DNA from 3 places in the Amphritea sp. GJ51-11 genome. Region 3 is predicted to be linked to each of the others. Evidence: predicted binding sites of a transcription regulator. Region 3 holds the regulator's gene; each other region holds the start of a gene.
What was found. The regulator PhoB, encoded in region 3, activates phosphate uptake and scavenging genes when phosphate is short. The targets are predictions, from matches to a motif close to TGTCATANNNNTGTCANA.
Positions count from the first base shown of each region.

Region 1: a site for PhoB is predicted at 1,874-1,891, ahead of AC0L4K_RS16100 (sigma-54 dependent transcriptional regulator). Genes of this name have one in related genera too.
Region 2: a site for PhoB is predicted at 1,573-1,590, ahead of AC0L4K_RS10855 (PA3496 family putative envelope integrity protein). Genes of this name have one in related genera too.

Region 1 covers NZ_CM147881.1:3,582,062-3,585,347, reverse strand. Annotated here, with positions in the region: gene fliD (flagellar filament capping protein FliD) at 1-1,279, shown strand, start outside; gene fliS (flagellar export chaperone FliS) at 1,309-1,698, shown strand; gene AC0L4K_RS16100 (sigma-54 dependent transcriptional regulator) at 1,970-3,286, shown strand, end outside.
Region 2 covers NZ_CM147881.1:2,432,581-2,435,866, forward strand. Annotated here, with positions in the region: gene htpX (protease HtpX) at 35-919, shown strand; gene AC0L4K_RS10850 (PA3496 family putative envelope integrity protein) at 1,250-1,435, shown strand; gene AC0L4K_RS10855 (PA3496 family putative envelope integrity protein) at 1,643-1,837, shown strand; gene AC0L4K_RS10860 (YgiQ family radical SAM protein) at 1,868-3,286, opposite strand, start outside.
Region 3 covers NZ_CM147881.1:4,399,519-4,402,804, reverse strand. Annotated here, with positions in the region: gene AC0L4K_RS19920 (chorismate--pyruvate lyase family protein) at 1-126, shown strand, start outside; gene ubiA (4-hydroxybenzoate octaprenyltransferase) at 143-1,030, shown strand; gene phoB (phosphate regulon transcriptional regulator PhoB) at 1,134-1,829, shown strand; gene phoR (phosphate regulon sensor histidine kinase PhoR) at 1,839-3,152, shown strand; gene cysZ (sulfate transporter CysZ) at 3,285-3,286, opposite strand, start outside.

The DNA.
Region 1 (3,286 bases), 820 kb from region 3:
TCGCGACAGCAATGAGATTGATGACGTAATGCAAGGATTGTCATTCTCAATCAATAAGGCCAGTCCGGGCGAAAAATTTACATTTTCCATTTCCGAAGAGAAAGATACCGCTGAAACCGCGATTCGCAATTTTATTGATGGGTATAACAGTTTATATACCACGATGAAATCATTGACGGGTGTGACAACCGATGCTGAAACCAACCTGACCTCTCAGGGTGAGTTGGCAACGGATGGTACGGCTAAAAATCTGCTAGCGCGTATTCGTAGCATGATCTCTGATGCAGTCCCGGGGGTGAGCGAGTTTAATGCCCTAACGAATGTTGGTATTCGCACAACGTTGGATGGAACCCTTGAAATCGATTCTGAAGATTTTGACGCCGCGATGAAGGATCAGTTTGATAAGGTCGCATCGATTTTTGCGCCTCAGACCTCTTCAACCAGTAGTGGCGTCGATGTGGTGATTGGTAGTTACGCCTCGAAAACGGTGTCTGGCACCTACAGCGGCTCAGTGACGACTTCACCCGCTAAAGGGTCAGTACTGAGCGATCAAGATTTTAGTGCATTTAATACGACCACTCCTGGGGGCGATTTTTCGTTTGCTGTGACGGTCGATGGTGTTACCTCTGAATCGTTAACACTAGCAGGTACTTTTAACACTGCTGAAGAGTTGCGTGCAGAGTTACAATCATTGATCAATAATGATGATTCAATCTCAGGGGCCAATGCGTTTGTTGATGTAGTTCTCGATGGCGATAAGATACAGCTGCAATCTCGTCAGTATGGTAGCACTTCAAAGGTTGAGTTCGATGCGGCAGGCACCGAGTTTGCCAGTGCAACCGGTTTGTCGGACGCCTCAATCTCTACCGCGGGTGTCGATGCCACTGGTACGATTAATGGTGAGGCAGCCTTTGGCTCTGGCGAAGTATTACTGCCCGCAATAGATACCGATCCCTATGGTTTAAACCTGACGGTGCAAGAGGGGACCACTGGGGATTTTAGTTTTACCTTCTCTCGCGGTTTTGCCGGTGAGCTGTCATTGCTGATCGATAATTTTCTCTCGAGTACAGGCGTGATTCAATCGAGAGAAGACAGTATTAATAATCAGCTCGATGGTATCGTTGATGACCAAGAGAGTCTTGATCGTAAGATGAGTATAAAAAGTGAGCTTCTGACACAGCAATACCTGGCAATGGAGCAAATTATTGCCAGTTTTAGTAGTACTGCCGATTCGTTGACAGGGCTGACCGATCGTTTACCGTTTACATATTCATCATAATTTATAGTGCTTTTGGAGTTGTTAAAAAAATGAATGTTAATCTGAATGCTTTGAAACAGTATAAAAGTGTCGGTTTGTCAGCGGCGGTTCAGACCGCTTCGCCACAGCAGCTTATTACCATGCTGTTTGATGGTGCATTAACCGCGTTAGCGAAAGCAAAGGGTTCAATTGAGCGTAAAGATATACAAGGCCGATCAGAGCAACTGAATAAAGCGAACGATATTATTTTGGGTCTGAAAGACTTTCTTGATCTCGAAAAAGGCGGCGATATCGCTGAAAATCTCGATGCGCTGTATGACTATATGGTACGTACTATTTCTAAGGCTAACCGTGATAATGACGCAGAGACAGTGCAGGAAGTGATGAACTTGCTGTTAGAAATAAAATCCGGCTGGACTCAGATGGATGTGCCTGCTTAAGTACTCTTTTGTGTTATAGCGCTTTAGCTTGAAACAGTGCAGTTTTACTCTAATTACCCAAACCGCCACTAGGCGGTTTTTTGTTGTCTGATGGATGCTCTATCACGTGAATAGAGACTCAATAAAGCATGTGTCAAAAAAACATCACCATCTTTGGTTGTCTTTTATCGCTGCATGTCATAAATTTGACGTATTGTTGTGTCATGTTCTGTCCTTTGAGGGCTTAAGCCGTTTGGGCACAACACCGAGTGATTGTTAATCTGGTAAGCCTATGAGTAGCCCGTTACATATTATTTATATCGATGATGATGCTGATAATCGCAGGCGCCTGTCGCAACGGTTAGATTTTGCTGATATCCGTCATATCACCACAGACTATGTGTCTTGGTTGCAAGAGAGTAACGAGCCGGGCGATCGAGCGGTGGTTTGGTTGGGGCATTGTGGGCTACCGATTTCAGTGGAAAAGCTGATGCAGCAACTCGATCAGATTGATGACAAGCTGCCGGTGATTGCGATCAGCCCTTGGACGGAGCTAGACCAGCTCTCTGAAAAGCTGCAAGAAAAAGTGATTGGTCGGTTAAATCCAGATGCTAGTTTGACGGAGCTAACGGTGATGTTGCACCGGGCGCTGATCTATCGTCAACTACAGTTGCAATATGCCGGTCAGCCGGACCTCTTTTCCCCTAAGTCCGTCGCTAGCCAATTTGAAGGGATGGTCGGTCACAGTGAATCGATGGCGCTGGTGCGCAAGATGATCAGCCAGGTGGCGGGGCGAGATGTAAATGTATTGATTACCGGTGAAAGCGGCACCGGTAAAGAGATCGTCGCGAATAATCTACACCGCGCCTCTAAGCGTACCAATGGGCCTTTTGTGCCGGTCAACTGTGGTGCTATTCCGGCGGACCTGCTGGAAAGTGAACTCTTTGGTCACGAAAAGGGCGCCTTTACTGGAGCGATTAGCTCCCGGGCAGGGCGGTTTGAATTGGCCAATGGTGGCACGCTGTTTTTAGACGAGATCGGTGATATGCCTCTACCGATGCAGGTTAAGCTTCTGCGGGTGCTGCAAGAGCGCTGCTTTGAACGGGTCGGTGGCAGTGTCACGATCGATTGCGACGTGCGCATCATCGCCGCGACCCATAAAAACCTCGAACAGATGATTGTCGATGGGAGTTTCAGAGAAGACCTTTATTACCGTCTCAATGTTTTCCCTATCGATATGCCGCCTCTGCGTGCGCGAATAGAAGATATTCCGCCATTGGTGGACGAGTTTGCTCGCCGGGTTGCTAATGATGGTTTTGGCCGTATTCGTTTTCATCCGGCGGCGATTCGCTCGTTACAGCAGCACGATTGGGCCGGCAATATCCGAGAATTAGCTAACTTAGTGGAGCGTCTGGCTATTCTGTATCCCGATGCGGTGGTGGGGGTCAGTGAGCTGCCAGCGAAATTTCGCCATATTGATGAGCCGAATCCTGAGCTGTATCGCGGGGCGGATGCTGTTCAGGATACAGAGGCACTGGCCGAGACTGAGTCCGGTGTGCTGGCGTTGCCGGATGAGGGGATGGATCTTAAGCGCTATACCGAGGCTATC
Region 2 (3,286 bases), 2.0 Mb from region 3:
TAACATCAACTTCATTACAAAGAGCTACCCTATCATGATGCGAATCGGTCTTTTCCTATTAACCAACATTGCCGTTATTGCCTTAGCCAGCATAACGCTGAGCCTGTTTGGTGTAGGTTCAATCCTACAAGCCAACGGTGTCGATATGGATCTCGGCAACCTGCTCGCCTTCTGTGCGGTATTTGGTTTCGCGGGTTCCTTTGTATCACTATTTCTATCTAAATTTCTCGCCAAACGCAGTAGCGGCACGGAGATCATTACTCAAGCTCGAACAGCGGACGAACAATGGCTACTCGACACCGTGAAAGAACTGGCTGATAAAGCGAAGATAGGCATGCCTGAAGTCGGTATTTTCCCAGCTCAACAAGCTAACGCCTTCGCTACCGGCTGGAATAAAAATAACGCCTTAGTCGCCGTTAGCTTAGGTTTACTGCAGCGTTTTCGTAAAGAAGAGATCCGCGCAGTACTGGCTCACGAAATCGGCCACGTCGCCAATGGTGACATGGTGACGCTGACCCTGATTCAAGGGGTAGTAAACACCTTCGTTATGTTCTTCGCCCGTATCATCGGCCACTTTGTTGACCGAGCAATACTGAAAAACGAGCAAGGTCATGGTATCGGCTACTTCATTACCACCATCGTCGCTGAAATCGTGCTTGGCATTCTGGCCTCGACCATTGTGGCATGGTTTAGCCGCCGTCGAGAGTTCAAAGCCGACGAAGCCGGAGCAACACTAGCGTCACCACACGCTATGATCGGAGCCTTACAGCGTCTAAAAGCAGAATATAATGTGCCAGATCAGATGCCTGAAACGCTGACAGCATTCGGTATCAGTAGCCATATGAAACAAGGCTTTATGGCACTTCTGTCCACTCACCCTCCACTTGATGATCGAATTGCAGCACTGCAAAAATACTAATCACCCAACACTGAAACGCCTCACTCGAGGCGTTTTTTTTTGCTCCCATACCCCTTCGACACGCTTAATTGATACAACCTCCATTTATCCCTAGCATGAATACACGGCATTTTTTCGTAGCATTATTTCCATTTTTTACCAGCTATTTACACCTTTAAATATTTCATGAAAAAAAATATTCAATTTAGAAAAATTCATTTTACGCCCATCATTTTTACCTCATAATCGAAATTGACGCGAACCTGCAAGGCAAGTGGGTTTGATCATGTGATCTATAAGTATTGGCGCATCTCGAACAGAGATAGCCAAATTCATGTGAAGAGCGAAGCCATGACAAAAAAAGAAGAAATTACCGATGATCTCGATATCGTCGATGACATAATCGATGAAGATATCGACATAGAAATCGACGCTAAAGAAAAGAAGTTCTGCTGTGATGCCGAAAAAAGAAGACGCATTGAGTTATTGATTGAACAGCGTCGCCTAGAACAGGAATTACGAGAATTCTACGACTAAAGGCAGCGCTTGCTGCCTTTTCTTTATCTTTTCAACACCCTTTGAATGTCTGTTAATGAGCAGCATAGGGCTTCTGCGCGCCTATCCATCAGCCCACCATTAACTCTCACCACTTTGTTACCAAAGCTTCATATCGGTGTCACACAAGCGTCATCCCCAGAGGGTTTTATTAACACATCACCTATAACAAAACTCTGGTAAGTATTTATGAGCAACAAAATTCGTCTGGATGATCTGTCCACTGAAAACCTAGATGAGATGGACAATGATTTCTTCATCAATCCTACGCCTGGCAGACAGAAAAAAATCGACAAGAAAACCCGCAAACGTAAGATGATTGAAGATTATATGGAGGAACGTTCGCTCAAACAGCACCTGACAGAGTCATACGACCTTTATTGAACGAACGGTTGAACGAGCAGCGCACTGTTATCAGTGCTGCTGCTTCTTAATACTACTTTGCCCTTTACGCTTTTTAGCTGACCGAGAAGCACCCGCCTTCTTACCTTTCACTACCGGCCTAGCCACTACCCGCGCCCCAGCTGTACGGACACCCGCCTGACTATTGTCACGACGTTTAGGTGCCTCTTCAGGCGTCACCAGGTGGCTAGGCTTAGTGCCGATAAGATCTTCTCGCCCCATCTCCTTTAACTTAACCCGCAAATCGGACCAGTTTTCAGGATCATGATAACGCAATAAGGTTTTGTGGGATTTTCGCTGCGCTTTATCCTTTGGAATATAAAGCGTCTCACTCTTATAGGTAATCTGCTTTAGCGGATTTTTTTCCGAATGATACATGGCCGTTGCCAGAGACATCGGTGACGGGTAAAAATTCTGCACCTGATCGACTTTAACATCGTTCTGTTTCAGCCAGAGAGACAAGCTCAGCATATCCTCATCATCACAGCCTGGGTGGGCCGCAATGAAATAGGGAATCAAATACTGTTTCTTGCCCGCTTCCGCCGAGAATTGATCGAACATGTTCTTGAAGTCGTAATAGGTATCCATACCCGGCTTCATCATTTTACTGAGGGTGTTTTGCTCACTGTGCTCCGGCGCGATCTTAAGATAGCCCCCCACATGATAAGTCACCAGCTCACGGACATATTCAGGATCTTTCACGGCAAGGTCATAACGCAGCCCCGAAGCAATGGCAATATTGTGAATTCCCTCCATTTTACGGGCCTTACGATACAGCTCAGTGGTCTGACTATGATCGGTCACGAGATTGCTACAGATAGTCGGATAAACGCAGGAAAGCTTACGGCAATTCGACTGAATATCATCATCATTACAGTTAAGGAAATACATATTCGAGGTCGGGCCGCCTAGATCAGAGATAGACCCAGTAAAACCCGGTACTTTATCGCGGATTTCAGCCATCTCATTCAAGATCGATTCGTGTGAACGACTTTGAATGATGCGCCCTTCATGCTCGGTAATCGAACAAAAAGTACAGCCACCGAAGCAACCGCGCATAATATTAATCGAGAAGCGGATCATATCGTAGGCAGGAATTTTATTATTCCCATACGATGGGTGTGGCACCCGCTGGTAGGGCAAGCCAAACACGCCATCCATCTCGGGGGTTTCTAAGGGAATCGGCGGTGGATTCACCCACAGCTCCCGGTTGCCATGTTTCTGGATCAACGCTCGGGCATTATGAGGATTAGATTCCTGATGCAACACCCGCGAGGTATGAGCATAGAGCGCCGAGTCCTTAGCAACCTTGTCAAAAGAGGGAAGACGAATATAAGTCGTCTCAGGATTCAACTTTTCTTTACGCTTCAACGGCATAGGAATAATACGAATTGGCGCCACATGCTCATCCGTCGCTGACTCGACTGGCGC
Region 3 (3,286 bases):
CTACAACTCAGTGATGGCGAAATAGCTTGGGCACGCCGTTCAGTGTTTTATCTGTCAAATAAGCCACTTCTGGTGGCCGAGGTTTTCCTGCCCGCCCTACAACAGGTAAACTATCAGCACAAATAACGATGGATCATTAACGATGCAACCCGGTACTCAAAACACCCGCCTCACTTGGCAGAAGCTGAAAGCCTGTGGCGACCTTATGCGAATTAGCAAACCGATCGGCAGCTTTCTGCTGCTGTGGCCGGCTCTCTGGGCTCTGTGGATTGCCGCTGAGGGGGTTCCTTCATACAGTTTGCTGTTTATTTTTATCTTGGGAACCTTCCTGATGCGTTCAGCAGGCTGTGTCATTAATGATTTTGCCGACCGCAATATTGATGCTCACGTAAAGCGTACCGCACAACGCCCGCTACCTGCCGGGCGAATCTCTGCCAAAGAAGCCTTGATACTGTTTGTTGCGCTACTGCTGGCGTCTTTTGCACTGGTGCTGTTTACCAATACCATCACTATCTATCTATCGGTAGGCGCCGTTTTCCTAGCGTTTTGCTATCCCTTTATGAAACGCTATACCCATCTACCGCAGGTGGTTTTGGGTATGGCGTTTTCGTGGGCGGTGCCCATGGCCTTTAGCGCGACCCTCGGAGAAGTACCCGTTATCAGTTGGCTGATTTATACCGCAGCGGTTATCTGGACCGTGGTCTATGACACCATGTATGCCATGGTCGATAGGGACGATGATGTTCGAATCGGGGTTAAATCCACCGCCGTCTTATTCGGTGATATGGATAAAGTGATTATCGGCATATTGCAGCTACTCACCCTCACTATTTTACTTATGCTAGGGGCGCAATTACAGCTATCGATCTGGTTTTATCTCGGAGTGATGGTGATGGCGGGACTATTTGTCTATCAACAATACCTCATCAGAGAGCGTCAGCGGGAAGCTTGTTTTACCGCCTTTCTCAACAATAATTACGCTGGGATGGCAGTTTTTATCGGTCTATTTCTGCATTATCTAACCATTTAAAAACAAATACTCTTGCCACCTAGGCGACTTTGTCATATTTCTGTAACAGTTTCATAATCTAATGACCGTCTTAATACATTATAAATAAATGAGGTGATTGGTCATGACGTCGGGTAAACGCGTTCTGATTGTTGATGACGAGGCTCCGATTCGCGAGATGATCGCTGTTGCACTCGAAATGGCTGGATACGATTGTGTCGAAGCGGATTCTGCGCAAGCCGCGCATCCAATGATCGTCGATTGTAAGCCAGATATGGTATTGCTGGATTGGATGATGCCCGGTATTAGCGGGATCGAATTCGCACGGCGACTGCGTAAAGATGAGATGACGGCGGATATTCCCATCATCATGCTGACCGCTAAAACCGATGAAGATAATAAGATCCAAGGACTGGAAACCGGCATCGATGACTATATCACCAAGCCGTTCTCTCCCCGGGAACTGGTTGCCCGGCTAAAAACCGTCCTGCGCCGCACCACGCCAAAAGGTATCGAAGAGCCGATTACGGTTGATGATCTCACCCTAGATCCGGTGTCCCATCGCGTCAGCTCCGAACTTAAACCACTGGAACTTGGGCCAACGGAATTCCGTTTACTACAGTTTTTCATGACCCATCAAGATCGCGCCTACACTCGTAGCCAACTACTTGATCTGGTGTGGGGTGGCAACGTCTATGTCGAAGAGCGTACCGTTGATGTTCATATCCGTCGGCTGCGTAAGGCGCTCAGCGAACGCCATGATTATCTAATCCAAACCGTTCGCGGCACGGGTTATCGTTTTTCATCACAGACCGCCTGAGACTGACTGATGTACAATTCCAGCCATTCAATAGCCAGCAATCTTGCGCTCACCGCAACGGTTAGCTTAGTGGTTGGCTTTGTTATCGGTTACCCAGGATGGACACTCGCAGTGGCGCTGCTAGGCTGGGGCCTCTATCAGGTTAAACAGTTTAATCGCCTACAGCAGTGGCTCATGCGCATCGACCATACCGATGTCCCCGAAAGCCGAGGTTACTGGGGCGAACTGTTCGATGAGCTGTCCAGAGACCAAAAGCGTCAGCTGTCACGGACCCAAGCGCTACGCAACGTCATCCACCGCTTCCAACAATCATCCGCCGCCCTGAGTGATGCCATCGTGATTATCGATGCGCAAAACCACTTAGAATGGTGGAACCGAGCCGCCGAAAAGCTACTCGGTATGAAAGCTCAAACCGATCGAGGCCGCTCGGTGATGAACCTATTACGCGATCCGCGTTTTGTGCGTTATTACCGTAAAAACATGTACGACGATCCGCTGCAGCTAACGTCGCCGATTCAGAAAGATATGGTGCTCGAATATCGCATTACTCGTTTCGGTGCCGGGGATCGTATACTCGTTGCTCGGGATATCACCCGCCTTAAACAGCTGGAACAAACCCGTCAAGATTTCGTCGCCAACGCCTCTCACGAGCTGCGCACACCCCTCACTGTTATCCGTGGCTATCTTGAGACCTTTCTCGATCAAGACCTACCACGCCCACTACAGCGCGGCCTGAGCCAGATGGAGAGCCAATCTCGGCGGATGGAAAACCTCGTCGCGGATCTGCTGCTGTTATCGCGCTTGGAAACTAGCGCCCATGTAGCCGATGAATTACCGATCCCTCTCCATGCTATCGTCACCCGTATTCGGGAAGATGCGCTGGCCCTCGGACAGGAGAAAGATCAATCCATCACTCTGGAGTTAGAACACAGCAGCACACTGTTAGGTCAGGAGTCCGAGGTTTATAGCGCGATCTCTAATTTGGTCTTCAATGCGGTGCGCTACACTCCGGCGAAAGGCGCGATTAAACTGCGCTGGTGGACCGATAAAGAGGGTGGCCACTTCACCGTGCAGGATAATGGCCCCGGTATCGACAGCATCCACCTGCCTCGATTACAGGAACGCTTTTACCGGGTAGATGAAAGTCGCTCATCCGACAGTGGCGGCACCGGCTTAGGCCTCGCGATCGTCAAACACGTGATGCTTAGGCATGGTGGTAAGCTCACCATTAGCAGCCAATTAGGTAAAGGCAGCACCTTCACTTGCCACTTCCCGAACGAACTGATCATTCCCGCTAATGCTGAAGCAGTTGAAACCGATTAACACTCCATTTATCTGCCAGAAACTAAAAACGCACTTCAAAATGAAGTGCGTTTTTAGTTAAAGCATCCGTCGACTTCAGCACCCAAGATAAGTGCTTCAGCCCCAGTTAAAAGCAGTCATCAACCCAACGGATT